DNA from 3 places in the Staphylococcus condimenti genome. Region 1 is predicted to be linked to each of the others. Evidence: predicted binding sites of a transcription regulator. Region 1 holds the regulator's gene; each other region holds the start of a gene.

Region 1 (11,123 bases):
CTGCTATTAAATAAGTAATGCGCTATAGCTTGGCGTAATTTATATTCACCTTGTTGTGCACCAGGTTGCAGTATATCTGGTAATGATTTATCAAATACATCTCTAGAATATTTACGAAATTGCTGCCAAGGGAAGTGTTCTGTATCAATACGGGCCAGATCAAATTGATAACGTGCTTGATGGTCTCTATTTTTTTTATTTTCTGGAAATGAAGAAGAAGTCTCTTTTGTTACGATAGGGAGCGATTCGATATCTGACACATAATAACCTGAACGCGGTTTAGAATATATATAACCTTCGTCAAGTAAATACTGATAAGCATGTTCAATGGTTGTGTTGCTGAGTGAATGGTGTTCAGCGAGACGGCGTTTAGAAGGAAAGCGGTCCCCAGATTTATATTGACCTTCGATAATTTGTTCCTTTAATGTTTGGTAAAGCTGCATATATAAAGGTTGCGGCATTTAAACTGACCTCCTATTTTTTATTGAAATTGACTCTTTAACACTATCAGTTTATCCTTTAAACTGAATTTAATCAATTAGAAAAGGGGTATTTAGTATGTCTAAACAAGTAGGTTCAGATCGAGTAAAACGTAGAATGGCTGAAATGCAAAAAGGCGGCGTTATCATGGACGTTGTTAATGCAGAACAAGCTAAAATTGCAGAAGAAGCAGGAGCAGTAGCTGTTATGGCTTTAGAACGCGTGCCTTCTGATATCAGAGCAGCTGGTGGCGTGGCACGTGCTTGTAATCCTAAAATCGTTCAAGAAGTAATGGATGCTGTTTCAATTCCAGTTATGGCAAAATGCCGTATCGGTCATATTACTGAAGCACGAGTACTTGAAGCGATGGGTGTTGACTATATCGATGAGTCTGAAGTATTAACTCCAGCAGATGAAGAATATCATTTATTAAAAAGCGATTATACTGTACCATTCGTATGCGGATGCCGCAATTTAGGCGAAGCTGCACGTCGTATTGGCGAAGGTGCTGCGATGTTGCGTACAAAAGGGGAACCTGGAACAGGTAATATCGTAGAAGCAGTTCGTCATATGCGTCAAGTTAACTCAGAAGTTGCGAAATTAACTGTAATGCCAGACGATGAAATTATGACATTTGCTAAAGAAATCGGTGCACCATACGAAGTATTGAAATCAATTAAAGATAACGGACGTTTACCTGTTGTTAACTTTGCAGCTGGCGGTGTTGCAACACCTCAAGATGCTGCATTAATGATGCAATTAGGTGCAGACGGAGTATTCGTAGGTTCAGGTATCTTTAAATCTGATGACCCAGAAAAATTTGCGAAAGCAATTGTTCAAGCACCAACACACTACACAGATTATGAATTAATCGGTAAACTTGCTCAAGAATTAGGCGAAGCGATGAGAGGATTAGATGTTAACCAATTATCTCTAGAAGAACGTATGCAAGAGCGTGGCTGGTAAGATGAAAATCGGCGTACTCGCTTTGCAAGGCGCAGTGAGAGAACACTTGCGCCATATTGAATTGAGCGGACATGAAGGTGTCAGTGTAAAACGTGTTGAACAATTAGAAGAAATTGACGGTCTAATTTTGCCTGGGGGCGAATCAACGACATTACGTCGTTTGATGAACTTATATGGCTTTAAAGAAGCATTGGTTAATTCTGATTTGCCAATGTTCGGGACTTGTGCAGGTTTGATTGTATTAGCCCAAGATATCGTAGGCGAAGAGGGTTATTTACAAAAATTAGACATTACAGTTGAACGTAATTCATTCGGCCGCCAAGTTGACAGCTTTGAAGCAGAATTAGATATTAAAGGTATTGCAGATGATATTGAAGCAGTCTTTATCAGAGCACCGCATATCGAAAAAGTAAATAGTGATAATGTGGAAATCTTAAGTACTGTAGATGATAAAATTGTAGCGGTGAGAGAAGGCAACTATTTAGGTGTTTCTTTCCATCCTGAATTAACAGACGACTACCGAGTGACACAATATTTCATTAATCATATTGTCGCAGAACATAAACATGCTGCAGTTTAATCTGCAGATAATAAAAAGCGAGGACTCTTTTTTATAGAGTGCTCGCTTTTTTAAACTTTTCTAGAAAAATCAAACCTTCATTGTCAGGCTCTTTAATACCATTCTTATAGTCATAGCCGCGTTTACGATAGAAATTAACACCAGTGATAGAAGCGGGGATTTCTAAACGCTCAGCACGATGATAATAGTAATCATCTTCTAATGTATCCATAATTAATGTACCGACACCATGTTTTTGATAATCTGGTGAGACGAAGATGGAGAAAAAACAAGATTCAGTTTTGCTTCCATAATAAGGACCGATTGCACCTGTCGCAATCAGTTCATTATTGAATTTGAAAACATAGAAATTGAAGTTTTCAGCTTTGTATTGGATGCTCTCTGGTGTAATATCTTTAACGTAACTCTCAATGTCTTCTGCAGGTTCATCTTTGATGTTGGTCGTTCTAAGTGTATGAATAATAAGATCCACGACGGTTTGTGTATCTGATTCTTGAAACTTATTGATTTGAATCTGATTTAAGTCCATTAAATCACCTCGATTTTAATTTAAAACGTATATACATTCGAATTCTTCACAGACCATTGTTTCTTCTTCAGAAAAAGATTGGTTGATTGAGTTGAATTCTTTCTCGAAAAAGTCCGTATGAACTGTTCTCCAGTAGCTTAATGTACGATCTCCTTCACCTTCCTTATAAGCATGCATTTCTGATACTTCAGAGAAGGGTACTTGATATACATTGGTATTTTTAATAATACAGATAGGATTGTCTTGTGCATCTAGAACGATGCTCAAATCGCCAACTTTTGGTAAGTGTTCTTGCTCTGCTGTGTAAAAAGCTAAACCGCTTGTTGTCGCAGTTTTAATACCACGTTTTACTAAATCTGCAAGATGACTTGGATCTACTCCAAATTGCCATGCTGTATAAGGTTTATTTTGATACTCAGGGTAGTGTGATACAAATGCTTTCCAGTATTCTTCAATAGCCATTTGGTTGTTCCTTTCTCTACTATGTTAGTGAGATTTTACATTATATAATGATGGAAAGCAATTCAATATGGGATATGTCTTTATGCAGGTACTGTTTAATTATTTGCAATGGATAATAAAAAAGATGACTCCCTTAAATGAGGAAGCCATCTTATAAGCTGCTTGTACTTACATGAAGAAACCTGCAATAGCAGCAGAAATGAATGATACTAATGTTGCACCGAATAATAATTTAAGTCCGAAACGTGCAACAACGTCACCTTTTTCATTATTTAATGATTTGATTGCACCTGAAATAATACCGATTGAACTGAAGTTCGCAAATGATACTAAGAATACTGAAGTAATACCAACAGCACGTTCTGATAATCCGTGCATTTTTCCTAGACCTTGCATAGCTACGAATTCATTTGATAATAATTTAGTTGCCATTAATGAACCAGATCTTACTGCATCATCCCAAGGTACACCTGTTAAGAATGCAAATGGTGCGAATACGAAGCCGATTAATGTTTGGAAGTCCCATTTAATGTGTCCGCCAGAAACCATCGTGAAGATTCCGCTGACAATACCGTTTAATAAGGCGATGATTGCGATATAACCAATCAACATCGCGCCTACAATAACTGCAACTTTAAATCCATCTAAGATATATTCTCCCAACATTTCAAAGAAGGATTGTTTGTTTTCAGTTTCTTCCACTAATAATTTGTCGTCTTTTTCATCCACAGTATATGGATTGATAATCGAAGCGATAATAAAACCGCCAAATAAGTTTAATACGATAGCTGTTACGACATACTTAGGTTCAAGCAATGTGAAGTAAGCACCGACAATAGAAGCGGATACTGTAGACATTGCTGAAGCTGTAAGTGTATATAAACGTTGCTTAGGTATGTAAGGAAGTTGTTTTTTTAATGAGATAAACACTTCAGATTGTCCTAAAATAGCCGCAGCAACTGCGTTATATGATTCTAATCGTCCCATGCCGTTGATTTTTGAAATTAAAAATCCTAAAACATTAATAATCCACGGTAAGATTTTTGTATATTGTAAAATCCCGATAATTGCTGAGATAAATACAATCGGTAATAATACACTGAAGAAGAACGGCGGATTCTTAGGATCAACATATTTAAATCCTCCGAATACGAAATTCACTCCATCAGCTGCTTTAGCTAACAGATAAGAGAATCCATTTGCAATTCCGCCAATAACTGTAATTCCCACATTTGTTTTTAAAAGCAGGAATGCGAAGATGAACTGGATTACAAGTAAAATGCCGACATATTTCCATTTGACATTTTTCTTATCTGAGCTAAAAACAAATGCAAGTGCTAAAAAGAAGATAATGCCTATTAAAGCAATAATGATATGCATGTTTTTTCTTCACCCTTTATTTTTATTTTCATACCATATCATACATTAAAATGGTAGTAAGTAACATCCTAATTTTTCAAGAAAATCAAATTTTTTATAAACATATTGGTTGAAAAAGGTCAAAGTTGGTCATATAATATAGTCAAAGAAGGTCAAAAAAGGGGTGATATCCATGCATAATATGTCCGACATCATAGAACAATACATTAAACATTTATTTGAGGAATCAAATAAAGATGTTGTTGAGATTCAAAGAGCAAATATTGCTCAACGCTTTGACTGTGTACCTTCTCAGCTTAATTATGTGATTAAGACAAGATTCACCAATGAACACGGTTATGAAATAGAAAGTAAACGTGGCGGCGGTGGTTATATACGAATCACCAAAGTTGAAACAAAAGATACAAAAGGTTATATTGACCATCTCTTGCAAATTATTGGAGATTCTATTTCTCAACAACAAGCACATTATGTGATTGAAGGCTTGCTTGATAATCAATATATTACAATTCGTGAAGCTAAGATGATACTAGCCGTAGTTGATAGAGACACACTTAGAATGGATGTTGCGGCAAGAGACATTGTCCGCGCTAATATATTGAAACAGCTATTGCCGGTCATTAATTACTATTAATAGACAAGGAGGCTGCACATGCCTGACGATAAATTAGATGCACAAACGTCCGAAAAGTATGATGGGATGTTAAAGGAAGCACATCCCGAACGTGTTGAACCTATAAAAGCAGAACACCAAGAAGAACCTTCTTGGGAAAACAATCAAGAAGACATGGAAGGTTCATTTGTAATTAAACAAATATTACAGCACTTAGCGTCTAAACACGGTATCCATTTAGAAGAGCTGAATGTAAGAGAAGAAAAGCGCTGTCCGAATTGTCATATGACAATTAAAGATATTGCTTATAAAGGAAAGTTCGGATGTGCGCAATGTTACACTACTTTTAAAGAGGATATTGTGGATATTGTGAGACGTGTGCAGGGCGGACAGTTTGAACATGTCGGTAAAACGCCTGCTTCCTCTACACACAAAATTGCACTAAAGAAATTGATTGAATCTAAAAATAAATATTTGCAACAATTAGTAGATAAACAATTGTTTGAAGAAGCTGCTGTGGTTCGTGATGAAATTAAAGCACTTCAAGAAGAAAGTGAGGGATAGCATCATGAATGAACATTCAATGTATATGAGTGAAGGGATGGAACATGGCGAAGAAACACCAGTAGTCATGTCTTCACGTATTCGGCTCGCAAGAAACTTGGATAATCATGTGCACCCCTTAATGTTTACTTCTGATATTGAAGGACAAAAAGTTATTAATGAAGTACAAGATGCTTTGCCTGATATGCAGACATTGCAACTGAGCGATATGGAACAAACAGATAAGCTCAAATTGGTGGCTAAACATTTAATCAGCTCTGAGTTGATTAAGCAACCTGCTTCAGCAGTATTGTTGAATGAAGATGAATCATTAAGCATAATGGTAAATGAAGAAGATCATATTAGAATTCAAGCAATGAGTACAGATATGAATCTTGCATCTTTATTTGAAAAAGCTTCAGAAGTAGATGATGAACTAGATCGGAAACTCAGTATCAGCTTTGATGAAACACTCGGTTATCTTACAACGTGTCCAACGAATATTGGTACAGGAATGCGTGCTAGTGTGATGTTGCATTTGCCAGGGCTTTCAATTACTAAACGTATGAATCGAATCGCACAGACTATTAATCGATTCGGATTTACAATTAGAGGTATATATGGTGAAGGATCACAAGTCTATGGTCATGTATTCCAAGTTTCGAACCAATTGACGTTGGGAAGAACAGAAGAACAAATTATAGAAACATTGATAGAGATTGTACAACAAATTATTACCGAAGAGCTGAACGTCAGAAAACAATTGCATCAACACAGCTCGGTTGAAATGGAAGACCGTATCTACCGTTCTTTAGGGTTATTGCGCTATGGTCGCTTAATGTCACTTGAAGAAGCGGCAATGCGGTTAAGTGAAGTGAAATTAGGAATAGATTTAGGGTATATTGAACTATCAGATTTCAATTTTAATGAAATGATGGTGGCGATACAATCTCCATTTTTAATAAATGAAACAGATGAAATATCGATAAATGAACAAAGAGCGAATGTAATTAGAGAACATATAAATTAGGAGGTTTTGCTATGTTATTCGGCAGACTTACAGAACGTGCACAACGTGTATTAGCACATGCACAAGAAGAAGCGATTCGTTTGAATCATTCAAATATCGGAACTGAACACTTACTTCTTGGTTTAATGAAAGAACCAGAAGGAATTGCTGCAAAAGTATTAGAAAGTTTCGGTATTACAGAAGATCTTGTAGTAGCAGAAGTAGAAAAATTAATTGGACAAGGTCAAGAACAAGTCGGCACATTGCACTATACGCCAAGAGCTAAGAAAGTTATCGAACTTTCAATGGATGAAGCACGTAAACTTCATCATAATTTCGTCGGAACAGAGCATATCTTGCTTGGTTTAATCCGCGAAAATGAAGGCGTAGCAGCACGCGTGTTTGCAAACTTGGATTTAAATATTACAAAAGCACGCGCACAAGTAGTGAAAGCACTTGGCAGCCCTGAAATGAGCAACAAAAATGCGCAAGCAACAAAATCAAATAATACACCGACATTAGACGGTTTAGCACGCGACTTAACAGCTATCGCAAAAGACGGCACATTAGACCCAGTTGTCGGCCGTGATGCAGAAATTACACGCGTCATTGAAGTTTTAAGTCGTCGTACAAAAAATAACCCAGTGTTAATTGGTGAACCTGGTGTTGGTAAAACAGCAATTGCAGAAGGCTTAGCACAAGCAATTGTAAATAACGAAGTACCTGAAACATTGAAAAATAAACGTGTAATGTCATTAGACATGGGTACAGTCGTTGCTGGTACAAAATACCGCGGTGAATTTGAAGAAAGACTTAAAAAAGTAATGGAAGAAATTCATCAAGCAGGCGACGTTATCTTATTCATCGATGAATTGCACACATTAATTGGTGCAGGTGGCGCAGAAGGTGCAATTGATGCATCTAATATCTTGAAACCAGCACTTGCACGTGGTGAATTGCAAGCAATCGGTGCAACAACATTAAATGAATATCGTAAACACATTGAAAAAGATGCAGCGTTAGAACGTCGTTTCCAACCTGTTCAAGTAGATGAACCAACTGTTGAAGATACAGTTGCTATCTTAAAAGGTTTACGTGATCGTTATGAAGCACATCACCGCATCAACATCTCTGATGAAGCAGTCGAAGCAGCAGCACGTTTAAGTGACCGCTATGTTTCAGATCGTTTCTTACCAGACAAAGCTATCGACTTAATCGATGAAGCAAGTTCAAAAGTAAGACTAAAAAGTCATACAACACCAACAAACTTGAAAGAAATCGAACAAGAAATTGAAAAAGTTAAAAACGAAAAAGATGCAGCTGTACATTCTCAAGAATTCGAAAATGCTGCCAACCTTCGTGATAAACAAACTAAATTAGAAAAACAATATGAAGACGCTAAAAACGAATGGAAAAATGCACAGGGCGGTTCTAACACAACACTAAGTGAAAATGATATCGCTGAAGTGATTGCTGGATGGACTGGTATTCCATTAACTCGTCTAAATGAAACTGAATCTGAACGTCTATTGAACTTAGAAGACACATTGCATGAACGTGTTATCGGCCAAAAAGATGCAGTTACTTCAATCAGTAAAGCTGTAAGACGTGCACGTGCTGGATTGAAAGACCCTAAACGTCCAATCGGAAGCTTTATCTTCTTAGGACCAACTGGTGTAGGTAAAACTGAATTAGCACGTGCTTTAGCAGAATCAATGTTCGGAGACGAAGATGCGATGATTCGTGTTGATATGAGTGAGTTCATGGAAAAACACGCAGTCAGTCGTTTAGTAGGTGCCCCTCCAGGCTACGTAGGTCATGACGATGGCGGTCAATTAACTGAAAAAGTAAGACGTAAACCTTATTCAGTTATTCTTTTCGATGAAATCGAAAAAGCACATCCAGATGTATTCAACATCTTGCTACAAGTGCTCGATGATGGTTTCTTAACTGATACTAAAGGCCGCAGAGTAGATTTCCGTAACACAGTAATTGTTATGACTTCTAACGTCGGTGCACAAGAATTACAAGATCAACGCTTTACTGGTTTTGGCGGCGGTTCTTCAGAAGGACAAGACTACGAAACAATTCGCAGTACAATGTTGAAAGAATTGAAAAACTCTTTCCGTCCTGAATTCTTAAACCGTGTAGATGACATTATTGTATTCCACAAACTTAATAAAGATGAATTGAAAGAAATTGTAACTAAAATGGTTAATAAACTTACAGAACGCTTATCTGAACAAGATATTAATATCAGCGTTACTGAAAAAGTGAAAGAAAAAATCGCTGAAGAAGGCTATGACCCTCAATATGGTGCACGTCCTCTTATCAGAGCAATTCAAAAAACAGTTGAAGATAACTTGAGTGAATTGATTTTAGACGGTAACCAATTAGAAGGTAAAGATGTAGTCGTTGACCATAATGGTGAAAAATTTGAATATAACATCAATGATCGCGAAACAAATGAAACAGTTGAAACTGCTACAAAAGCATAAGAGTTGTCATTCGTTGAATGAATAAGAGAAGAGCATGCGCTGCTTTGAAAAAAGCAGCGTGTGCTCTTTTTATATGCTTTTAAGACACTGTAAAAATTCAAAATTTGATATGATGTAATATAGCACTGAAATAATAGACTGTAATCAGAAAGCAGCACTTGAAAACTAAATTATATTTTAGCCAATAAATATAGATGGAATTTAGTGTAGTTAAGGTGTAAAATAATTATGCTTTTCACATAAAAACAGGAGGTGTAAAATTGGCGAAGAAAAAAGTCATTTTTGAATGTATGGCATGTGGCTATCAGTCACCTAAATGGATGGGTAAATGTCCTAATTGTGGTGCTTGGAACCAAATGGAGGAGATTATTGAGAAAAAAGAAGCTTCAAGTGGAAGAGGCATGCGTACACGTGAACAAACGGCAAAAGTTACTAAGCTTAACCAAGTACAAAACGAAACTACGCCTCGTATTAAAACGAGTTCTCCTGAATTCGATAGAGTATTAGGCGGCGGTATCGTACAAGGCTCGCTTGTCTTAATTGGCGGTGACCCTGGTATTGGTAAATCAACATTGCTGCTGCAAATTTGTTCTGCATTATCACAAAATAAAAAAGTTTTATATATAACTGGTGAAGAATCATTAAATCAAACTAAATTGCGCGCAGACCGCTTGGATGAAGATTCAAGCAATTTGAATGTGTTTGCAGAAACTGATTTAGAAGTGATTAAGGAAGCGGTCAAACAGACTGAACCTGATTTAGTCGTGGTGGATTCTATCCAAACAATTTATCACCCAGATATCAATTCTGCACCAGGTTCTGTATCGCAAGTACGAGAAAGTACGCAAATTTTGATGGGGATTGCTAAACAAATGAATATTGCAACTTTCATTGTGGGTCACGTGACTAAAGAAGGTCAGATAGCAGGCCCAAGATTGCTTGAGCATATGGTGGATACTGTACTGTATTTCGAAGGTGACGAACATCATGCGTATCGTATTTTGCGAGCAGTTAAAAACCGTTTTGGTTCTACAAATGAAATGGGTATTTTCGAAATGAAACATAGTGGATTAAAAGGTGTAAAAAATCCATCGGAAATGTTTTTAGAAGAACGTTCAACTAATGTTGCAGGTTCTACTATTGTTCCGACTATGGAAGGAACACGACCGCTGTTGATCGAAGTACAAGCTTTAGTAACTCCTACAACCTTCAATAACCCGAGACGTATGGCAACAGGTATTGACCATAATCGTTTGAATTTATTGATGGCTGTACTGGAGAAAAAAGAAAGTTATTTATTGCAGCAGCAAGATGCATATATCAAAGTAGCAGGAGGGGTCAGATTGACTGAACCAGCTGTTGACTTAGCTCTGATTGCTGCAATTGCTTCTAGTTTTAAAGATCAACCTGTAAATGGCATGGATTGTTATGTGGGTGAGGTTGGTTTAACAGGTGAAGTTCGCCGTGTTTCACGTATTGAACAGCGAGTACAAGAAGCAGCAAAACTTGGATTCAAACGTGTAATCATCCCTAAAACAAATATCGGCGGTTGGGATTTTCCTGAAGGTATTCAAGTGATCGGCGTGACAAGTGTGCATGAAGCGCTGGATTTCGCATTAATGAAACGCTGAAACAAGTAAGGAAAGAGAGGGGGCATCAGCGTGAATATTATTAAAATGATTGTGGTGGCGAGCTATGCTATTTTAGGTGCAGCACTAGGCGTAGTCATCCTCCCGTCGATAGCACAAGATACAGGAATATTAGATTCATATCCATGGTTGGCAAATAAATATATTATCAGTGTCATCGGCATTTTATTATTCTTTATTATATTCGGTATATTTATTCCACGCATTATCAAAAATTTGCGGAAACTTGAAATTTTTATTATGCGCCATAGTGCAATTGAGATTTTATTTGCTGCAATTGGATTGATTATGGGCTTATTAATCTCTGTGATGATTTCTTTTATTTTAAATTTAATCGGTTCTTCATTATTTCTTCATGTTTTACCTATTATTATTACAGTCTTTTTAAGTTATTTAGGATTCCAGTTCGGTTTG
Region 2 (11,123 bases), 360 kb from region 1:
CAAATCCAAGACTATTACTCATCGCATAAGTAATATCTAAATCTTGAGCTTCGTTTGGTACAAAATCTAAATCACATTCTGGATCCGGAGTTACTGCATGAATTGTCGGCGCAACTTTGCTATCACGAATTGATAACGCTGAAAAGATTGCTTCTAAACCGCCTGTTGCCCCTAATAAGTGACCTGTCATTGATTTAGTTGAGCTGACTTTTAAGTTATTTGCTGCATCTCCAAATGTATTTTTAATTGCAAGCACTTCGTTTAAATCACCTACTGGTGTACTAGTACCATGTGCATTTAAATATTGTACATCTGATGGTTGGATGCCTGCATCATCCATAGCTGCTTGCATTGCACGTGAACCACCTTCACCCTCTGGAGCTGGCGCAGTAATATGGTATGCATCACCTGTTGAACCATAACCTACGATTTCTGCATAGATTTCAGCACCGCGTGCTTGTGCTGATTCTAATGATTCAATCACTAAAACACCTGCACCTTCACCCATTACAAAGCCGTCTCGGCCTTCTTGGAATGGACGACAAGCTGTTTCTTTATCATCATTAGTAGAAAGCGCTCTGCTGGCACTGAAACCTGCAATAGCCATATGTGTAATTGGCGCTTCACTACCGCCAGTAACCATAGCATCTGCATCGCCACGTTGAATGATTTTAAAAGCTTCACCAATTGAGTTAGTACCTGTTGCACAAGCTGTAACAGTAGAACCATTCGGGCCTTTTGCACCTAAATCGATAGAAACTTGTCCAGTAGCCATATCAGGAATCAACATTGGTACAAAGAATGGGCTGACACGACGAGGACCGCGATTAAGCAATTGGCTATGTGCAACTTCGAATGTTTCCATTCCACCGATACCTGAACCAATCCATACACCGATTCTATCTGCATTCGCATCGTTGATTTCTAACTTAGCATCTTTAACCGCTTCACGTGCAGCAACGACTGCATATTGTGTAAAACGATCCATACGACGCGCTTCTTTTTTCTCAATATAGTCTTCAATATTAAAATCTTTTAATTCTCCGCCTAAATGAACATTGTAATCAGATGTATCGATGCGTGTAATTTCATCAATACCATTAACACCGTTCAAGGCATTTTCCCATGAAGTTTTCGCATCATTACCTAGTGGAGATAATGCGCCTAGTCCTGTAATTACAACGCGTTGCTCTTTGCTCATACTTTATCCTCCTATTTTCCCCATCTTAGTGTAATTGCGCCCCAAGTCAGGCCGCCGCCGAATCCAACTAGAACCAAGACGTCGTCATCTTTGATTCTGCCGTTTTCAAGTTCTTGGCCGATACTTAACGGAATAGAAGCCGCCGAAGTATTACCATATTTATTCACTGAAACGCTCATTTTTTCTTTAGGGATTCCTAAACGTTCTCGAGCTGATTCCATAATTCTGATATTCGCTTGGTGTGGAACAAACATATCAACATCGTCAGCAGTAATACCAGCCTTATCAACAACATTACGTGAAGCTTCTCCCATAATTCGTACTGCAAATTTAAACACTTCACGACCATTCATAAAGATTTTGCCATTTTCAGGGTTTAAATATAAATATTTGCCGCCGCTGCCGTCAGAACCCATTTCATAACTCATAATACCGCGTCCTTCTGAAACTTCTCCGATGACTGCTGCTCCAGCTCCGTCACCAAAAAGAATTGCAGTCGAACGATCTGTCATATCTGTAATTTTAGATAATTTATCTACACCAACGACTAAAATGTTTTGGTAATCGCCTGATGCAATGTACTGCTTAGCAGTAATTAATGAATACATAAATCCAGAACAAGCAGCAAGTTGATCCATTGTTGCTACTTTACCTAATCCTAGTCGTTCTTGAAGCATATTTGCTACAGTTGGAAATGGAAAATCACCTGTTGAAGTCGCAACGATGACCATATCTATATCTTCAGGTTTTATACCTGCATCTTTAATTGCTTTTATGCTAGCTTCATATGCAAGATCTGATGTTTCTTGGTCTTCTCCTGCCCATCTGCGTTCTTTAATTCCTGTCATTTTAGAAATCCATTCATCCGAAGTTTCTAAAAAAGTTTCAAAATAGGCATTGTCTACTACTTTTTCCGGAACATAAGTTCCGAAACCTTTAATACCCACGTCCATGGTTCTACACCTTCTTAAAAATATTTTTAATACCAGGTATTAATTTATCATATTTTTCTTTTTAAACACAAGCGCTTTAACTATCATCTGTTATGGAATTACTCATACTATTATAATATTTGAAGTTCCGTATCACAATTATTGTGATGTCAAAACCCGATTTTAATAAGGTAAAACTTTGATATTTTACTTCCATCACTATACAAAGCTATTGTTCTAATTTATAATTAAAATAAAGATAATTCTATGGAGGCACTACAGATGAGATACATTATGGTACTATTCTGGTCAGTATTGTTGCTTGAAATGGTAAACTTCGTATTAAATAGTTTAGCAGGTGGCGGCAAATTGAATTTTATTATCCCAATTTTATTTGCGGTTATCTTCACAATTGTAGTTGCAATTTTAGATGTGCTTATGAAGCCGGTTAAAAATTCAACTTCAGCGGAAGACAGCAAACAATAACATATCGACATTAAATCCGGTATTTAATACTGGATTTTTTATTTTACAAAAAATGCTGGAATCTCTTAGTTTTCTCGAGATTCCAGCATTTTGTTCTATCTTAATTTAATTGTGCTTCTTCTACTTTGAAGTTCAATTCATTATCGCCTAAATCAACTTTAACAGTTGTACCTTCTGGTAATGATTCTTTAATCATCATACGTGCTAATGGTGTTTCAATTTGACGTTGAACAAAACGTTTAAGCGGTCTTGCACCAAATTGAGGTTCGTAAGCTTCCTCACCCAACCATTTTTTCGCTGCCTCTGACACTTCAATAGAAATACGTTGATCAAGCAAACGAATATTAAGTTCTGTAAGAATTTTTTCTACAATCATACTCATATCATTAACAGATAATGGGCGGAAGAGAACAATATCATCCATACGGTTCAAAATTTCAGGTTTAAAGTATTGGTTTAAGCTTGTCATTACTGCAGATTCTGTAGTTTCAGAAATAACACCTGTTTCTTTTACTTGTTCAAGTAAAATTTGAGAGCCGATATTGCTTGTCATAATAATAATTGTGTTTTTGAAGTCAACATTACGTCCTTTAGAATCAGTTAAATGTCCTTCATCTAAAATTTGAAGCAATACGTTGAAGACATCTGAATGAGCTTTTTCAACTTCATCTAACAAGATAACTGAATATGGATTACGTCTCACAGCTTCAGTTAATTGTCCACCTTCATCATGACCTACATAGCCAGGAGGAGCTCCAATTAATCTTGAAACGGAATGTTTTTCCATATATTCACTCATATCGATTCGAATCATGTGTTTTTCTGAATCAAATAAAGAAGAAGCTAAAGCTTTAGCTAATTCTGTTTTACCTACCCCTGTAGGACCTAGGAATAAGAAACTGCCTATTGGACGATTAGGATCTTTAATACCTGCTCTGGCTCTAATAACTGCATCTGCGACTAAATCCACAGCTCTGTCTTGACCTACAACACGTTCATGCAAGATATCATTTAAGTGTAATAATTTGTCACGTTCACTTTCTACTAATTTAGTAACTGGAATACCTGTCCATTGACTGACAATATCCCCAATTTCTTCATCTGTAACAATTTCACGGATGATTCTTTCATGATCTTCGCTTTGTTCATCTTGGAAAGCATCTTCTAAATCACGCAATTCTTTTTCTAATTTCGGTATTTTACCATGTTGTAATTCAGCTGCTTTTTCCAAATCATAATTATTTTCCGCATCTTCTAAAGCTTTGCGGCTTTCATCCAATTCTGCTCGTTTTTCTTGCAGTTTTGAGATTTTTTCTTTTTCTTGTTCTACGCGAGATTGCAATGCTGATTGTTTTTCTTTCTCATTTGAAAGTTCTTCTTGCAACTCTTTTAAACGTTGTTGACTGACATTATCAGATTCATGTTTTAATGCGTTTTCTTCAATTTCTAATTGCATAACTCGACGATTGACTTGATCAAGTTCTGTCGGATTAGATCCCATTTCAGTACGGATAGTAGCACAAGCTTGGTCTACTAAATCAATTGCTTTATCCGGTAAGAAGCGATCTGTAATATAGCGATCAGATAATTCCGCTGCTGCTACTAAAGCACGGTCTTGAATTCTCACACCATGATATACTTCATAACGTTCTTTCAAACCACGTAAAATTGAAATTGTATCTTCTACATCCGGTTCAGAAACGCCTACTTTTTGGAAACGACGTTCTAACGCAGAATCTTTTTCAATATATTCACGATATTCATTCAAAGTTGTAGCACCGATACAATGCAGTTCACCTCTAGCAAGCATCGGTTTCAACATATTACCGGCATCCATGGCGCCGTCTGTTTTACCTGCTCCAACTAGCATATGCAATTCATCAATAAATAATATGATTCTGCCGTCTGAATCTTTGATTTCTTTCAATACAGCTTTTAATCGTTCTTCAAATTCACCGCGATATTTCGCGCCAGCTACTAAAGCACTTAAATCTAATTCAAAAATCGTTTTATCTAATAAAGACTCAGGCACATCTTTTTTAACAATTCGTTGTGCTAAGCCTTCAACAATTGCAGTTTTACCTACACCAGGTTCCCCTATTAATACAGGGTTATTTTTAGTTTTACGGCTCAAAATTCGTATTGTGTTACGAATTTCTTCATCACGTCCAATAACAGGATCCATGTTGCCTTGACGGACTTCTTCAACTAAATCACGTCCGTATTTTTCTAGAGCTTCATAATTTGCTTCAGGATTTTGTGATGTCACGTGATTTCCTCCTCTGACTTTCTTAATAATTTCTTTGATTACTTCATCCTTATTGCCTACAAATTGCTGAGTTATTTCATTTGTTTCAATCGCAGCAAGTAAAAGATGTTCCATAGAGACGAATTCATCATCATACGTTTCCATTATTTTTTCAGCTTGGTTAAAAAGTGTATTCGTATTATTACCAATATATTGTCCATATTGTATATTATCGCCTTTGACTGTTGCATAATGATTTAGTTTTTCTTCATATGCTTCAGAAAGTGCTACTATATCTATATTAGCGCGTTCAAGTACACTTTTAAAAAGACTATTTTCACTATTTAAAGCAGCAATCAAAACTGCTTCTGCTTCTACATTTTGCTGTTCGTGCTGTTTTGCGATTTCAATTGCACCTTGCAATGATTCTTGAACAGCATATGTCATTTTATTTGCATCCAATTTATTCACCTCTGTCGATTCAGTATACTGAGCCAAGAACCTTCTTGACTTTGACTTACTTTGACCTTAATAATAGTATAAGCTATATTCTAAGATTTTTTCAACTTATTACCCTCTTTGAATTCAAAAAAATTTAAAAAAGAAATGGGGCTGGAAAAAATAATGTTCCAGCTCCATTCCTACACTTACTTTACTATTTTATTTATCTTTTTTTAATCCCATTGTTTTAATAATTTCATCAGATAATGCTTTAACTCCTGAATATTCTAAATGAATACCATCAGGTGCAAAGTATTCACTGTGTCCTGCTGATCGGCTGTACCAATCTACTAATTTTACATTTTTATGTTTAGCTGCTGCTTCTTTCATCAAGTCATTCACGTGTTTTTCGTAATCACGTGGCACACGTGTATTTACAAGATATACATCCGCATCGCCAAATGATTTGATAACTGAATCAAGTTGATTTTTATCAAAATCACCATTTGTACCAAGTTCAATAATGACCTTGTCGCCTTTTTTATTGTAATGGCTATATTGCGAATCAATTAATGGCTTCGCTTGATACATATTTCGTCCTACTTTACCGTCGATAACAGAACGCGGCACACTTTCTTTAAAGTATTCACCAATATCTACCATGACGGAGTCACCGATTAATAACGGTTGCACATCATCATATACATCTGTACTTTCTTCCGGTTCTTCACCGCCGCCATTTCCTAGGAAATCCATTTTTCCATAAGGAATAGGTCTTACTACATATTTATCAATACTATTCGTATCAAACTGCGTCGCTTTTTCTCCTACAGTATCTTTACCGTATTTATCAAAAAGTCCAGCTAAAATAAGTACAAATGGAATTAATATAAGAAGCATTAAAACCCAACGGACAATGTTGCTTTTAGACCAATTACTAATAGATAGCGCTTTGAAGCCTTTTTTACGGAAAGGTGTTTCTACATATCGATATGAGAACTCTGCCATAGCAACTGTCAGTACTAAATCAATCAAGTAGACATAAATAGGAATTTGTCCTGCTACGAAATATCGATGTGTAAAAATAATAACTGGAAAGTGCCACAAATATAAACTGTATGAACGTTTACCTAAATAAACGAATACAGGATTACCCATAAATCGAGCCAACAATCCGGATGGATGTACGATACTTGCAATCAAGAATAAAGTAATTCCTGAAATCAAGTAAAAGCCACCATTATAAATCCAATAGCTTTGGTCATCTACATATATAAAGAGACAAACCAAAATCGCAAGCGATATCACACCAACAATATCTACCAGTGAACGAACTGCAAAAGGCGGATCTTTTTTCAATCTGTTCGGCGGCCATAAGAATGCTAATATAACACCTAGCAACAGTGTTTGCAGTCTTGTGTCAGTACCGAAATACACACGTGAAAAGTTCATTCCAGGGTGTGTTAACAATACCATCACCAACAATGAAATTAGAGAAATCACCCAAAATATCAGTGTGATTTGTTTCGGCTTTTTAATTTTATTCAATAATAAAATAAGAACTAGTGGGAAAAATAAATAAAATTGTTCCTCAATTGCGAGTGACCATAAATGTTTTAATGGTTCAAATGAGAATTGATCAAAGTAGTTTACGTCTTTTGCAATGTACCACCAGTTTGAAACATAAAAGAGTGCTGCAAAAGCATCATGTTTCACTCTTATAATTTCTTCTCTCTGCAAAATCAGAGTGACAATGGTGACGATACTGACCACAAATACCATGGCTGGTATTAAACGTTTAATACGTCTCGTCCAGAATTTTTTTAAATCAATACTTCCATTTTTCTTATACTCTATTAACAACAAACTTGTGATTAAATAACCAGAAATAACAAAAAATGTATCAACACCTAAGAAACCGCCTGCAAGCCATTGTTTATTCAAATGATAAATAATAATTCCTAGAACCGCAATCGCTCTTAACCCATCGAGTCCAGGCATGTAATTCATCTTCTTAGGCGAGTTATTGTTACTTGAACTGCGCTTCAAATTATTCATGCACTTACCTTTCTTTCCATCTTTAATTTCCGTTAACATGTGCTATGTATCTATTTAATAGGCACGTTTGCGTCATAATTACCACTTGTAATATTAATGTAATAATCTTGCAATATCAAGTCATTATATGCGATTTGAGTTAATTTTAAATCTTACAAAACCGTACATTATTTAAATTTGACTATTTTGTGATAGTTTTATTTTAAATAACAAAAGAGAAACGACACGCATTGCATTAAACTGTTTTAAAGTTTAACGTTAAGCAATGTATCGTTTCTCTTTCTAAAGTGATAACATTATTTTTAAATGTAAATTAGCTCACGCCTAAAGCAATTTTCGCATAGCGTGACATCATATCTTTATTCCATGGTGGATTCCATACAATATTAACTTCTGTTTCTTGGATTTCAGGAATCTCAGCAAGAACCATTTTGATTTGTTCAATAATTTGCGGTCCAAGCGGACAACCCATTGAAGTTAAAGTCATTTCAACTTTACATAAACCATCATCATCAAGATCTACTTTATATATTAAACCCAAATTAACGACATCTATGCCTAGCTCAGGGTCAATTACATTTTCTAATGCACCAAGAATATTATCTTTTAATGCTTCCTCCATTTCGCTCACCTCTCTAAGCAATAATTATTAATCTTAATATATCAAATATCCGACAAAACTCCAATAAAATGCTATTATTAGAATACACTGGATAAGGTGTTAAATAATAATATCTCTTCAAATGACAAGATATTATTAACTATAGACATCAATGTTTTGTTTATCACTATAAAGGCTAGAACGATAACTTGAAGAAAAGCATCATACTTTCTTTAGGCGTTCAGCCTATTTTAAAATTTGCAGTACATGCATTATTTAACGAATCCTCTCAGCATTAAGGAGATAATTTTATGGAACCATATTTAATTTGTTTAGATTTAGATGGGACATTATTGAATGATGAAAAAGAAATTTCACCTTATACTTTGAAAGTTTTAGAAAAACTTAAAGAACAAGGTCACTATATTATGATAGCAACAGGCAGACCTTTCCGTGCGAGTAAGCTATACTATGAACAATTAAACCTAAATACACCTATTGTTAATTTCAATGGTGCATTTGTACATAATCCAACTGATTCAGATGCACCTGTGACTCACGAAACACTCGATCCAGACTTAGCAGCAAGCATTATTGAATCTCTTCAAAAAATGCAGGTGAAAAATATTATTGCTGAAGTCAAAGACCATGTATATATTGATAACTTCGATCAACATCTTTTTGATGGATTCTCTATGGGCAATCCTAAAATTGAAACTGGCGATATTGTGAATCAGTTAAAAGAACCTCCGACTTCAATTCTAATTGAAGCAGATGAAGTAATGATTCCTCGTGTTAAACAAATGCTGTCTCGTTTCTACGCTGAAAGTATAGAGCACAGACGTTGGGGTGCACCATTCCCAGTTATTGAAATTGTTAAAAGGGGCATCAGTAAAGCACGTGGTATAGATAGTGTGAAAGATAAATTAGGTGTTGATCGCAATCATATTATCGCTTTTGGTGATGAAGATAACGATACGGAAATGATTAAATATGCAAAACATGGTATCGCAATGGAAAATGGATTAGATGAATTGAAACACATTGCAAATGAAGTCACATATTCTAACAACAAAGATGGTATAGGTAGATATCTTAACGATTTCTTCAGCCTCAATATCCCATATAATAATGAAACGAAAGTTTATTCAAGATAAATATATTTTCAAGTAAAAACAAGGTTTGCTTTAGTACTTAGATGAACATGTACTTTATAGTAACCTTGTCTTTTTTCTTATTCAACAGTAAATGGAGGCAAAAAAATGACCAAAATTATTATTATTGGCGGCGTAGCAGGAGGCGCAACATTTGCAAGTCAGCTTCGACGTTTAGATCCTGATTGTGATATCACTATTTTCGAAAAAGACCGTGATATTACATTTGCAAATTGCGGTCTTCCTTATTATCTAGGTAATCTGATTGACAACCGTTCTGAATTACTTAATTTTACACCTGAACAATTCAAAGAAAACAAAGGTATAACCGCAAAAGTATTCCATGAAGTCATTCAAGTTGACCCTAATAACCAGACTGTAACTGTAAAAAATTTAAAATCAGATGAAACTTTTACTGAAAGCTATGATTATTTAGTGATGAGCCCAGGTTGTCGAGCAAATCGATTACCTTTAGAAAGTAATATGGCTTTTACATTACGTAATTTAGAAGATACAGATGACATTGAATCTTACATCACTAAAAACAATGTTAAAAAAGCACTTATTATAGGCGCTGGATATATATCCTTAGAAGTCTTAGAAAACTTTTACAACAGGGGCATTCAAACAACATTGATCCATCGTTCTGAAAAAATCAATAAGTTAATGGATCAAGATATGAATAAAGTCATCTTTGATGAAATGGACGAACGTCAAATTGATTACCGATTAAACGAAGAAGTTGATTCAGTAGATGGTCAAACCGTTCATTTTAAATCTGGAAATACAGAAGACTTTGATATCATTATTGAAGGTATCGGTATCAAACCAAATACAGAGTTTTTAGAAGGCTCCGGAATTGAAGAAGATGATGCTGGATATATTCCGATTAATGAATATTTCCAAACAAACTATAGAAACATCTATGCAATTGGTGACATTGCCTCTAATTTTTATCGTCATGTGAATTTACCTACACATGTTCCGTTAGCTTGGGGCGCACATCGAGGGGCAAGCATTGCAGCAGAACATATTACTCAAACACGCAACGTCCCTTTTAAAGGATTCTTAGCTTCAAATGCAGTGAAATTCTTTGATTATACATTAACAAGTGTCGGTGTAAGCCCTTCTGATTTAAGTCATTTCGATTATACAATCGTTGAAGCCAAACAGATGAACCATGCAGGCTATTATCCTGGAGCTGAACCGCTTCATTTACGCGTATACTTTGAAAATAAATCTAGAAAAATATTACGCGCAGCAGCAGTAGGTAAATCTGGTGCCGATAAACGAATTGATATTTTATCTATGGCAATGCAAAATGATATGACTGTCGATGAACTAACTGAATTTGAAAGTGCTTATGCACCACCGTTCAGTTCTCCAAAAGATATTATTAATATGATCGGATATAAAGCTCAAAATAAATAATTTTACAAATAAAAATAAATACAATCCACAAAATAACCTCTTATAAATAATTGCATTGCAAAGTTCTTGTTCAGATATGTTATTATAAGGTATGAAATATTGATGAAATGAGGAAATTACATGTTACACTTACACATTTTCAGCTGGGTAATCGGTATTATTTTATTTATCGTTTCTTACATCAGTTTTACTAAAACCGGTGCACCGAAAAAAGCATATAAACCCTTACACATGACTTTAAGATTATTCTTAGTATTAATCTTATTCAGCGGTGTTTGGCAAGTAGTAAAAGAATTTGCGACTGCAACAGGAAGCGCACACATGCTATTAACATTAAAAATGGTTTGCGGTGTTGGTGTAGTGGCACTTATGGAAGTAACATTAGTACGTAAACAACGCGGTGCTTCTCATACAGGCTTATTCTGGAGTACTATTGCTTTAATTATCGTTACAATGGCATTAGGAATCATTTTACCAGAAGGACCAATTTCAAGTATGTTCGGTATTGGAAAATAATATCATTTTATAAACTCTGCCAAATCTTTTATAAGATATTCGGCAGAGTTTTTTT
Region 3 (11,123 bases), 240 kb from region 1:
ATATAAATGAAGGAATTCTTAATTACTGGCGGAACAGGCTTAGTTGGTAGTCATCTTGTCGATGCCATTCATGATACAGACTCACATATCACAATTTTAACACGCCAAGATCGCCATAACTTGGATGATAAAATCACTTATGTCAATTGGGAAAAAGAAGGTTGGGAAGAAAAAGTACCTAATCATATCGATATCGTCATAAACCTTGCCGGGGCTTCGTTAAATAATCGTTGGACTGATGAATATAAACGAGAACTTATGTTAAGTCGTATCCGTTCTACTCAAGCTCTTTTTGAATTATTTAAGCACAAAGGCACTCATCCTTCTGTATTATTTAACGCTAGTGCAGTTGGTTACTATCGTCCTGATTTCCACCGTACTTATACAGAACTTTCTAAATGTGACCCTCATGACTTTTTATCTGATGTCACATATCAATGGGAACGATTAGCACATCAATTTGAAAAATTAGGAACTCGCGTTATAATTGGTCGCTTTGGAATGATTCTTTCAGATGAAGGCGGCGCATTACCGACTATGAAACTCCCGTATAAATTTTACTTTGGCGGTAAATTAGGAACTGGTTTCCAATGGTATTCATGGATACACATTACTGATTTAACAAGAGCGATATTATATCTTATTAATGACTCGCAAGCTGAAGGTGTTTTCAACCTCACAGCCCCTGTATCTGAGCGTCAAAATTTATTCGGTTATACTTTAGCTCGAGAAATGCACAAGCCTCATGAAACATGGGTACCAAGTTTGATACTTCGCCTTGTTTTGGGACAACGTGCCACTATTATTTTAGATACACAAAAAGCAATTCCAAACCGATTGCAGGCACACGGTTTTAATTTTGCTTTTCCAAACTTAAAAGCAGCACTTGATAATTTAGTTCGAGAGTAATTTATTGTATAATATTAACCTATTCACATTCATTTTTTTGTTTTAAGAAAATCTGATAGAAGTTATCAATAGTGTAATTAGAACGAAGGTGTTTTTTGGATATGATTAATAAGTCATCTCAGATTTTACTTATATTAGCAAGCGTGCTATTAATTTGTATCGGAAGTTTTGCAATGACAACACAGATGCCCTCTCTTTTTATCGCACTTCTATATTTATTAATAGGTATTATTTTGCTAGTAAGCGTCTTAATAAAATATGTCAAAGGCCGTAGTCAAAAATAAAAAAAGTTCCGGAAATTGAATTCCGGAACTTTTTCTTATTTGTTCAACTTATTTTTCAGGTTGCATTACTTCATCAATCAAACCGTATTCTTTAGCTTCATCAGCTGTTAAGAAATTATCACGATCTGTATCTTTTTCAATTTGTTCAATTGATTGACCAGTACGTTCTGCTAAAATTTTATTTAATTTAGCACGTGTTTTTAGGATATGAGTTGCAGCAATTTCGATTTCAGTTGCTTGACCTTGAGCGCCGCCAAGTGGTTGGTGAATCATTACTTCAGCATTTGGTAAAGCAAAGCGTTTACCTTTTGCACCTGCTGCTAATAAGAATGATCCCATTGACGCAGCCATACCGATGCAGATTGTTTGTACATCTGGTTTAATGTGTTGGATTGTATCATAAATTGCAAATCCAGCAGTTACACTGCCTCCTGGTGAATTAATATATAAATAAATGTCTTTCTCAGCATCTTGTGCTTGTAAGAATAACAATTGTGATACGATTGAGTTTGCTACGTTATCGTCAATTGCTGAACCTAACATGATAATACGGTCTTTTAATAATCTTGAATAAATGTCATAAGCGCGTTCACCGCGGTTAGTTGTTTCTATTACTGTAGGAATTAAATTCATTACATTTCCTCCTTGTACTTTTATGAATTAACTATATTTTAACCTAAAAGTCAAAAATGGTCAAAAATAATACTCACTTTGTTTCTATAATCCATATTGACCCTATTGGTGGTTAAAGGTACACTATTAATTGTCTGTTATCATTTACCCCTCGTAGTGTAATGGATAACACATAAGATTCCGGTTCTTACAATAGGGGTTCGATTCCCTTCGAGGGGGCTTTTTAAGCTTATAACTTTTTAGGGTTATAAGCTTTTTTTATGCTCATATCACTTACTATCCATGTTTACATAGCAAAAGCATGCGGCTCTCTATATCAATTTACACTTTTTAGCTTTATTTAACTCTTTTAATTAACTAAGTTCAATTTAATCTTTTCTAATAATTAGAATTATGTTAAAGTCTATATGTTTGAAAGATATCAACTTAGTTAATATTCAGAAATTTTTGTAAATAACGTTTTTTTGATTTTTTGGGAGGTTCAAATGAAAAAAGTAATTTTAGTATCAGGTTTAATGCTGTTCTCATTATTTTTTGGAGCCGGCAACTTGATATTTCCACCAATGTTAGGTTATACCGCACAAAGCAATATGTGGGCAGGTATGACAGGATTTGCAGTAACCGGTATTTTATTACCATACATAACTGTTATCGTTATCGCTTATTATGATGGCGGTGTTGAATTTATAGGCAATAGGGTCCATCCAAAATTCGGATTTATTTTTGCGGTTTGTATATATTTATCTATCGGAGCACTATATGGTATTCCACGTGCGGCCAATGTCGCATACGAAATTGGAGCTAAATCAATTTTACCTTTCCACAATACTTGGACACTGGTTGGATTTTCACTTATATTCTTTATTGTAGTTGGTTTAATTGCTTTATATCCAAATAGAATGGTAGATAACTTAGGGAAGGTTTTAACACCCGCTCTCTTACTCGTAATCGGAGCACTTTGTATCGCAGCTATTATTCATCCAGAAGGCAAAGTTGGCGAACCCCAAGGTAAATATGCAGAAGCACCATTAGTATCTGGAATTTTAGAGGGGTATTATACTATGGATTTAGTTGCAGCTCTTGCCTTCTCAGTTGTTATTGTACAAAGTTTTAAATTAGCAGGTATTTCTGACAGTAAGAGAATTGTTAAAAATGTAATCTTAGCCGGCTTAATCTCAGCTGTTCTGCTAACAATCATATACTTTTCACTTGCTTATCTCGGCATCACTACAAGTAAACCAGGATTTGAAAATGGCGCAAGTATCCTAACATATAATTCAGTTAGATTATTTGGTGCATTCGGTAATATTTTATTTGGTGTTATTGTGATTTTAGCGTGTTTAACAACTTGTATCGGGCTCGTCAATGCAAGTTCAGCATTCGGAATGAAAAAATTCCCTAAAATTCCATATAAGACTTATGTTTTAGTCTTCTCTTTAGTTGGATTTTTAATTTCAACGTTAGGACTAAATATGATTTTACAAATTGCTGTACCGCTTCTAACTTTTATCTATCCGATCTCTATCGTACTTGTATTAATTTCATTAGTCGCAATTGTAATACCGACACGTTTGAAAATCGCTTATATCCTACCGACAATTTCAACGTTACTTATTTCAGTTCTTGAAATATTAAATACTTTTAAATTAATTAAGCCATTGAACCATTTGTATCAAGCATTGCCTTTATCAGAACAAGGCTTGGCATGGTTATATTCATTTTTAGCATTAACAATTATCGGTATTATTATCGACTTTATCAGAAACAAAAATACCGTTCACTCTAATCAAATCGATAAACAAAAAGCATAAAAACATGTATATAGAGAATGAACAAGCAGAAAACCGATGGAAACAAATGAATTCCATCGGTTTTCTTATGTCTATAAATAACATCAAAATAATACTATTTCTCTTTACTTTCCTAATTTTTCACAATATTTTTATATTGAGCAAACCCGTTTTAATTTAAATCTGATGTGTTAAAATTAATATTGCATTTTAAAGGTAACACTGCTCAACAATCACCCCTTTGTTGGCAGTTTTTTAACGGACCAGCTAAAAAGAGATTTAATCTTTTTAAACAGTTCGTATAGGTAAAGGGACGTGTTAGATTCATTTGTCCCTATTTCTTTATGTAAAAAACTTCAGATTTTAAATTTTTCAAGAAGTATTCTCTAAAAATTTATTGAAAGGTAGGTTTGTAATGGAGCAAAAGTTTAATTACAACTTAATCACAACTGTCTTCTTTATTACAGGTATTGCCGTCATGTGCAGTTTGTATTCTGCTATTCCATTAATGCCTGTTATTGGTAAAGAACTTCATTTAAGTGAAAGTGCAACCACATTGATCGGTGTTGTATTTTCTATTTCATATTCAGTCAGCTGTATGTTCTACGGTATTATTTCTGATAAATTCGGCAAGAAAAAAGTAATCCTCGTTGGGTTATGTGTGTTGACATTAACAACTTTTGCGATTGGTTTTATTCATAACTTTATCTTGCTATTAATTGTCAGAGTCATTCAAGGCATGGCTGCAGCGAGTTTCTCACCCGTTTCACTCACTTATGTAACAGAAGTGTTCCCTATCAACAAACGTGTAACTGCAATTAGTTTTATCAGTACAAGTTTCATGTTATCTGGGGTCATTGGACAAAACTTGAGTGACATTATTGCTGCACATATGAGTTGGCGCATTGTTTACTTTATCTTAACTATTGTTTATATTTTATTAGCATTTTGGATTTTACGTGCAATCCCAAAAAGTCCATATCATATTCCAGATACAAAATTCTCGATATTCTTCAAAAACATGAGACATATTTTTGATAATAAAGGCATTGTATTATGCTTTTTCGTATCACTTACTATCCTTACGTCATTCGTTTCAATGTATACTATTTTAAATGAATTTTTAACTTCAAAAACTATCAATGCAGACTTAACTATGATTTCTACTGTTAAATTATTCGGTTTAATTGGTATGGTACTTGCACTTGCTGCAGGACGTGTAAGTGATTTTATCGGTGTTAAAAAAGTATTGTTGATTGCACTGCTCACGAGTGGTATTTCAATTATATTAATGGGCATTTCACATAATGTCATTATCATTACAACATTCAGCGTAATCTTTATCGCAGGTATCGCCTTTGCGATTCCTTCAGTTATTTCTCAAATCGGTTTGTTAACTGATAAAGATAAAGGATTCTATCTTTCTATTAATACATTTATGTTGTTCATCGGTACAGCCATTGCACCAGTGTTATCATTGAGATTATTAGAATTACCTTCATATTCACTCATGTTTGCAGCCCTATCGATTGTTAACTTTATCGGTTTGGCAATCGCATTCTTTATTCCAAAAGCACAAATCACTGAATAATATTTGATTTATTAAAAAGGTTATTCCCGCAAAATGGGAATAACCTTTTTTTACATATCGATATGTTCACCGCTTCGAATTTTATCTGCAAGTTCATTCAACTTACGCAAACGATGATTGACACCTGACTTTGAAATGGTGCCCGTTGAAACCATTTCACCAAGTTCTTTTAATGAAACATCTTGATTTTCTACACGTAATTTAGCAATTTCTTTCAAACGGTCAGGCAAGTTTTCTATCCCGATTTCTTGATCGATGAGTTGTATACTTTCAACTTGGCGCATTGCTGCACTGACTGTTTTATTCAAATTCGCTGTTTCGCAATTCACCAAACGATTTACTGAATTACGCATATCCCGTACAATACGGACATCTTCAAATTTCAGCATCGCTTGATATCCGCCGATCAAACTGAGGAAATCTGAAATTTTTTCAGCTTCTTTTAAATAAACAATACTGCCTTTCTTACGTTCAAGATGTTTAGCATTCAATTCATATTCATTCATTAACTCTGCTAAACCTTCTGAATGGTTTTCATACAAAGAAAAAATCTCTAAATGATAAGATGAAGTTTCTGGGTTGTTGACTGAACCTCCTGCTAAAAAAGCACCTCTGAGGTAACTGCGTTTCATATCATCATCTTGAATCATTTCAGGATCAATCGCATGTGTAAAAACGCCGTCTTTTAATATCCCCAACTCATCTAAAATTTCTCTGGATTTCACTTTAGTTCGACAGATATAAATATTATTCTTCTTCAATTTCATTTTCTTTCTGACAAGTATTTCTACTTCAATATTGAAAACTTTTTTGATTAAAGAATAGATACGTCTTGCAGTTGTAGCATTTTCAGTTTGTACATTAATCACAAATTGCTGATTCGACAAACTGAGTGCACCATTCATACGGATTAAGGCGCTTAATTCAGCTCGCGCATTTTTTTCATCGACATCTATTCTCGTTAATTCATTTTTCATGTCTGATGCAAAGCTCATGCTGCGCCATTCCCTTCTTTACTTTTTTCTTTTTTTAGGCTTAAACGGTATTGTGCTTGTAAGATCTAATGCTAAATCATAAATCATGTTCGCAAGTATTGCCGTATTATGACGGACACGATTTTTATCAGAGATATGTACTAAATTTTTATCTGTTAAAGGTGTAATACCTTCCGCTTCAATCTCTTCTTTATGATATTTAACAGGTTCAGCATGCTCTTTACGGTAGTTTTCTAAGATTTGTTCACTATAATCTTCATTTCCGCAGCAAATTACGTAATCTATAAAATCCGTTCCCATATGGCGATTCAACGCATGCACGTGATCCATGACATCAAATTCATCTGTTTCTCCGTGCTGTGTCATTACATTAGACACATAAACTTTAGGTGCATCGCTATTTTGTATCGCTTCTCCAATACCTGGAACGCATAAGTTCGAAAGCACACTTGTATAAAGCGAACCTGGACCTAAGACAATTAAATCAGCATGTTCTAGTGCATCAACTGCTTCCTCCATCGGTTGTACATCAGCAGGTTCGATAAATACGCGTTTAATCTTTTTTTGACGCTTGGGTATGCTTGATTCACCACAAACAATTTCCCCATCTTCCATTTCAGCATTTAATCGAATACTTGAATTCGTGGAAGGTATGACACGTCCTTTAATATTCAGTATTTTGCTCAATTCTTTGACCGCATGTCCAAAGTCATCTGTAATATTTGTCATTGCTGCGATTAATAAATTACCTAAAGAATGTCCTTCTACTTGATTATCTTGAAAACGATATTGGAAGAGTTCTTTTAAAGTCGGCTCAGTATCACTTAATGCTGCAATGACGTTTCTGATATCTCCAGGGGCTGGAATATCCATCTCATTACGTATTTTACCTGTACTGCCACCATCATCTGCTACAGTTACAATTGCAGTAATGTCGATTGGATAATCTTTCAGACCACGTGCCAAGACAGAGAGTCCTGTACCGCCCCCGATTAATACGATTTTAACCTTTTTCATTCTCCACGCCACTTTCAATATGTGCATCTCTATGGTGGACATACACATTATAGTCATAACTTTCGTTTAAATCCTCAGCAAGACGTTTGGCTAATGCGACTGAACGGTGTTGACCGCCTGTACAGCCAATTGCGATAACCAATTGAGTCTTGCCTTCTTTTTTATATCCCGGAATCATAAACTTCAACAAATCTAACAACTTATCATAGAAAATTGCTGTTTCTTGCCATTTCATGACATACTGATACACTGCATCATCTACACCAGTCAATGGTCTTAATGCCTCTACATAAAATGGGTTGGGTAAGAAGCGGACATCAAATACTAAATCAGCATCTTGTTGAATACCGTGTTTGAAACCAAAACTTGTAACGCTGATACTGAAAGTTTCAATATCATTACGATTAAATAAATGATTGATTTGAGCACGTAATTCTTTTGGTTTGAGTGTTGTTGTATCAATTATATAATTTGCGAGACTGCGAATTTCAGTTAATGAATTTCTTTCTTCGGCGATGGCATCAATTAATGAACGTTGTCCGTTTTCATTTAAAGGATGCGCACGACGTGTCTCTTTATATCTGGAAATCAGTTTGGCTTCGCTTGCTTCTACAAACATAACATCTACAATCACACGGTTTTGACTGCGAAGTAAATCCACTTCTTTAACTAAGGATTTGAAAAATTCTCGTCCACGTAAGTCAATTGCAATTGCTACTTTTCTTAATGATGGATTACCCTGTTCCATCAATTCTACAAATTTAGGGAGTAAAATAGGCGGTAAATTATCTACACAAAAGTACCCTAAATCCTCCAAGTTTTGTAGTACTAAAGACTTCCCTGCACCTGACATACCTGTAACCACTAATAATTCACTTTTACTTACGATTTCATTTTCTTCATGTTGCATTTTGCCACCATCCTGTTTAAATTCGCTCATAATATCCTCATTATATTCAATACTATCACATTAACTTCCTGGATTGGCATTGCAAATGCAGAATATGTAAAAAGGTTTGAATAAAACACGAAAAATTTACATTCATGTAATACTCAAACCTTCTTTGTTTTTTTAAATTATGCTTCAGTTGCGAGTTTATCTTTCACTTCTTCAATATATGCTTGAGCATTTTGTGCAGCAATACTGCCGTCACCTGTTGCAGTTACAATTTGTCTTAAACCTTTTTCACGCACATCTCCTGCAGCGTAAATACCTGGAAGTTTAGTTTCCATTTCGTCGTTTGTAACAATATATCCTGCATCGTTTGTAATACCTAAACCTGTGAATGGTGCTGTTAATGGTTTCATACCAATATATACGAATACACCATCTGCCGGTAATGTTTCTTCTTTACCGTCTACAGTAGATTGTAAAGTAACTGAACCTACTTTACCATTTTCTTCGTTAATAGAAGCTAAAGTATGGTTCCAGATAAAGTCCATTTTTTCATTTTTGAAAGCACGATCTTGCAAGATTTTTTGTGCACGTAATTTATCTCTGCGGTGCACTACTGTTACGCTGTCAGCAAATTTAGTTAAGAAAGTACCTTCTTCAACAGCAGAGTCTCCGCCGCCGATAACAAATAATTTTTTACCTTTAAAGAACGCACCGTCACAAACTGCACAATAACTTACACCGCGGCCGCCAAGTTCTTCTTCACCTGGCACACCGATTTTTTTATATTCTGCGCCTGTTGTAATGATAACTGCATAAGCTGTTACTGATTTATCTCCATAGACCACTTTTTTAATATCGCCTTCGTCTTCAATGCTTTTAATATCACCGTATTGATAAACAGCACCAAATTTTTGAGCATGATCAAACATTTTTGTAGATAAATCAGGTCCTGAAATAGATTCGAAACCTGGGAAGTTTTCTACATCTTCTGTATTTGCCATTTGTCCGCCTGGCACACCGCGTTCAATCATTAATGTTTTTAAATCTGCACGAGAAGCATATACTGCCGCAGTCATCCCAGCTGGACCTGCGCCGATAATTACAACATCATAATCAGGTTGTTGAATAGCCATTTAATATTGCCTCCTATTTTCATATCATCATGTATTATATTATATCGTTGTCTCTAAATATAACGATTTGCTCAAAGTTTAAATTTAACAAATTATTATAAAGTCATTTTTTAAACCTCTAATAGGATATCGATTGATTTATTCAATCGGTAGGTTGAGATATCAAACCATTCTGCTGCTTGTTTTTTTGTCACCTTTTGCTGCGACTGTTGGAAAAACAAATATACAAATGCTGCGACATATCCTTCAACGTGTTCTAAATCATATCCGCTGGCAATAATACCTTCAGCGCGATCAATCCACGCTATAAAAAGGTTATGATAATGACGCAATGTTTCATTCTCATATAATGCTAACATGCCCCGGTGAATGAAATCTAATTTGACCAATTTTAATTCTTTAATGAGATAGGTCAGATATAGTTTTTCATATTCATCCATCGTTTCTAACACAGACCATACTTCTTCTGTAATCATTAATTCTTTGCCATTGACTTGATTCAGCAGGAAGATTCCATAAAGTCGTGCATGATTATCTTCACTGGTAAGTAACGGCATAATATTAGATTGGAAGAAATTATCGTTTTCGGAAATGATCCATGGCGGATAACCTGGATTGCCTTTTGTCATTTCTCTAAGTTTATTCCAAAATTGCATACTCTCTTCTTTATTTCCAAGGAAATAATAGTTGTAACTGAGTGCATGAAAAAGCTGTAAAGAAATAAATTTCCCTTTTTTGTATAAAGGGAAGAGTAATTTCTGAGATGCCTCGTATTTTTTTAAATAACTTAACACAATACCTAACTTAAACGTTTCATCATCGTTCATTGGGACTACTTTGGATAAGGATTGCAAGTAATTAGGATAAGCTTTGTCTTTTGTATTATAAAGCAGCAGCGTATAGTGACATAATGCGTGTACATCAGTCTGATTTTCTTTCAACAATTGTTTCAGCATAGAACGCGCTTGTTCATAATCTCCTAAATATAAATAGCACATAGCTAAAAGGTTTCGAATACTGTGATGTGCGCGGACTTTCATTTCTTGTCTTAAAATGTAATCTCGCGCATCTTCTAATCTTCCTTGAGAAAAAAGGTGCTGGAAAATCATTTGAACTGCAAATGCTTGGCTTTCTTTTTCTAATTTGTCTAAATCATCATAGACAACTTCAAACATACCTTCTAATTCAGAACGATATTCTTCATCTCCTGATTCCAATACATAGTTAATGCCAAAGCAAAACGCCTTATTAGGATCGTTTAATGTGATAAAGAGCTGGCTTAATTGATAGTAGGCATCTGCCAAGTGTTCTCCTTTAGCAATATAATCATAATAATAATCAGCTACATTGCCGCCTCGGCCAATTTCTTTTAAAGCTTCTGTATAATCTATGAGTAATTCAAAGTCAGAAGGTGACAATTCAAAGGCTTTATGATAATATTCCGCTGCTTTATGATAATCTTTTTGTTTTGTTTTAGATTCTGCAACTCTTTTGAAAAAAGCAGCATCTCTTTGCATAGGTATGACATTTTTATGTTCATTTTGTGCCATGTATTGCCCCTCCTTTCTAACTATTTGCGTATTTGCATTGGATTGCCGAATGCTAAAGCATTGTCAGGAATATCTTTACTAACAACTGTCCCTGCGCCCACACGAACGTTTTCACCTATTGTTACACCTGGCAATATTGTTGTATTAGCACCAATCAGCGTATTACTTCCGATAATTACTTCACCAATACGATATTCTGTGACTAAAAATTCATGAGTCAATATTGTTGTATTATACCCTATCACACAATTGTCGCCAACATGAATTAACTCTGGATATAATACATCTGGCATTACTTTATAGGCAAAAGCAGTTTTTCGACC

What was found. The regulator CtsR, encoded in region 1, represses protease genes until heat stress. The targets are predictions, from matches to a motif close to ATGGTCAATAAAGGTCAAACA.
Region 2: clpB (ATP-dependent chaperone ClpB) is a predicted target of CtsR. The motif match lies at 5,377-5,397, and genes of this name have one in related genera.
Region 3: clpP (ATP-dependent Clp endopeptidase proteolytic subunit ClpP) is a predicted target of CtsR. The motif match lies at 1,873-1,893, and genes of this name have one in related genera.

The regions. Positions count from the first base shown of each region.
Region 1 is NZ_CP015114.1:1,336,217-1,347,339, reverse strand. It holds gene pdxR (MocR-like pyridoxine biosynthesis transcription factor PdxR) at 1-461, opposite strand, end outside; gene pdxS (pyridoxal 5'-phosphate synthase lyase subunit PdxS) at 559-1,446, shown strand; gene pdxT (pyridoxal 5'-phosphate synthase glutaminase subunit PdxT) at 1,448-2,026, shown strand; gene A4G25_RS06790 (GNAT family N-acetyltransferase) at 2,058-2,555, opposite strand; gene A4G25_RS06785 (ASCH domain-containing protein) at 2,571-3,017, opposite strand; gene A4G25_RS06780 (NupC/NupG family nucleoside CNT transporter) at 3,186-4,397, opposite strand; gene A4G25_RS06775 (CtsR family transcriptional regulator) at 4,570-5,031, shown strand; gene A4G25_RS06770 (UvrB/UvrC motif-containing protein) at 5,098-5,574, shown strand; gene A4G25_RS06765 (protein arginine kinase) at 5,579-6,583, shown strand; gene A4G25_RS06760 (ATP-dependent Clp protease ATP-binding subunit) at 6,595-9,060, shown strand; gene radA (DNA repair protein RadA) at 9,321-10,691, shown strand; gene A4G25_RS06750 (PIN/TRAM domain-containing protein) at 10,722-11,123, shown strand, end outside.
Region 2 is NZ_CP015114.1:980,335-991,457, forward strand. It holds gene fabF (beta-ketoacyl-ACP synthase II) at 1-1,201, opposite strand, end outside; gene A4G25_RS05000 (beta-ketoacyl-ACP synthase III) at 1,213-2,154, opposite strand; gene A4G25_RS05005 (YjzD family protein) at 2,416-2,619, shown strand; gene clpB (ATP-dependent chaperone ClpB) at 2,720-5,329, opposite strand; gene A4G25_RS05015 (acyltransferase family protein) at 5,528-7,366, opposite strand; gene A4G25_RS05020 (metal-sulfur cluster assembly factor) at 7,680-7,988, opposite strand; gene A4G25_RS05025 (Cof-type HAD-IIB family hydrolase) at 8,279-9,124, shown strand; gene A4G25_RS05030 (CoA-disulfide reductase) at 9,230-10,552, shown strand; gene A4G25_RS05035 (YisL family protein) at 10,673-11,068, shown strand.
Region 3 is NZ_CP015114.1:1,096,443-1,107,565, forward strand. It holds gene A4G25_RS05565 (TIGR01777 family oxidoreductase) at 7-909, shown strand; gene clpP (ATP-dependent Clp endopeptidase proteolytic subunit ClpP) at 1,242-1,826, opposite strand; tRNA gene A4G25_RS05580 (tRNA-Arg) at 1,974-2,045, shown strand; gene brnQ (branched-chain amino acid transport system II carrier protein) at 2,312-3,637, shown strand; gene A4G25_RS05590 (MFS transporter) at 4,032-5,207, shown strand; gene whiA (DNA-binding protein WhiA) at 5,258-6,202, opposite strand; gene A4G25_RS05600 (gluconeogenesis factor YvcK family protein) at 6,221-7,219, opposite strand; gene rapZ (RNase adapter RapZ) at 7,206-8,129, opposite strand; gene trxB (thioredoxin-disulfide reductase) at 8,297-9,250, opposite strand; gene A4G25_RS05615 (tetratricopeptide repeat protein) at 9,361-10,800, opposite strand; gene A4G25_RS05620 (acyltransferase) at 10,821-11,123, opposite strand, start outside.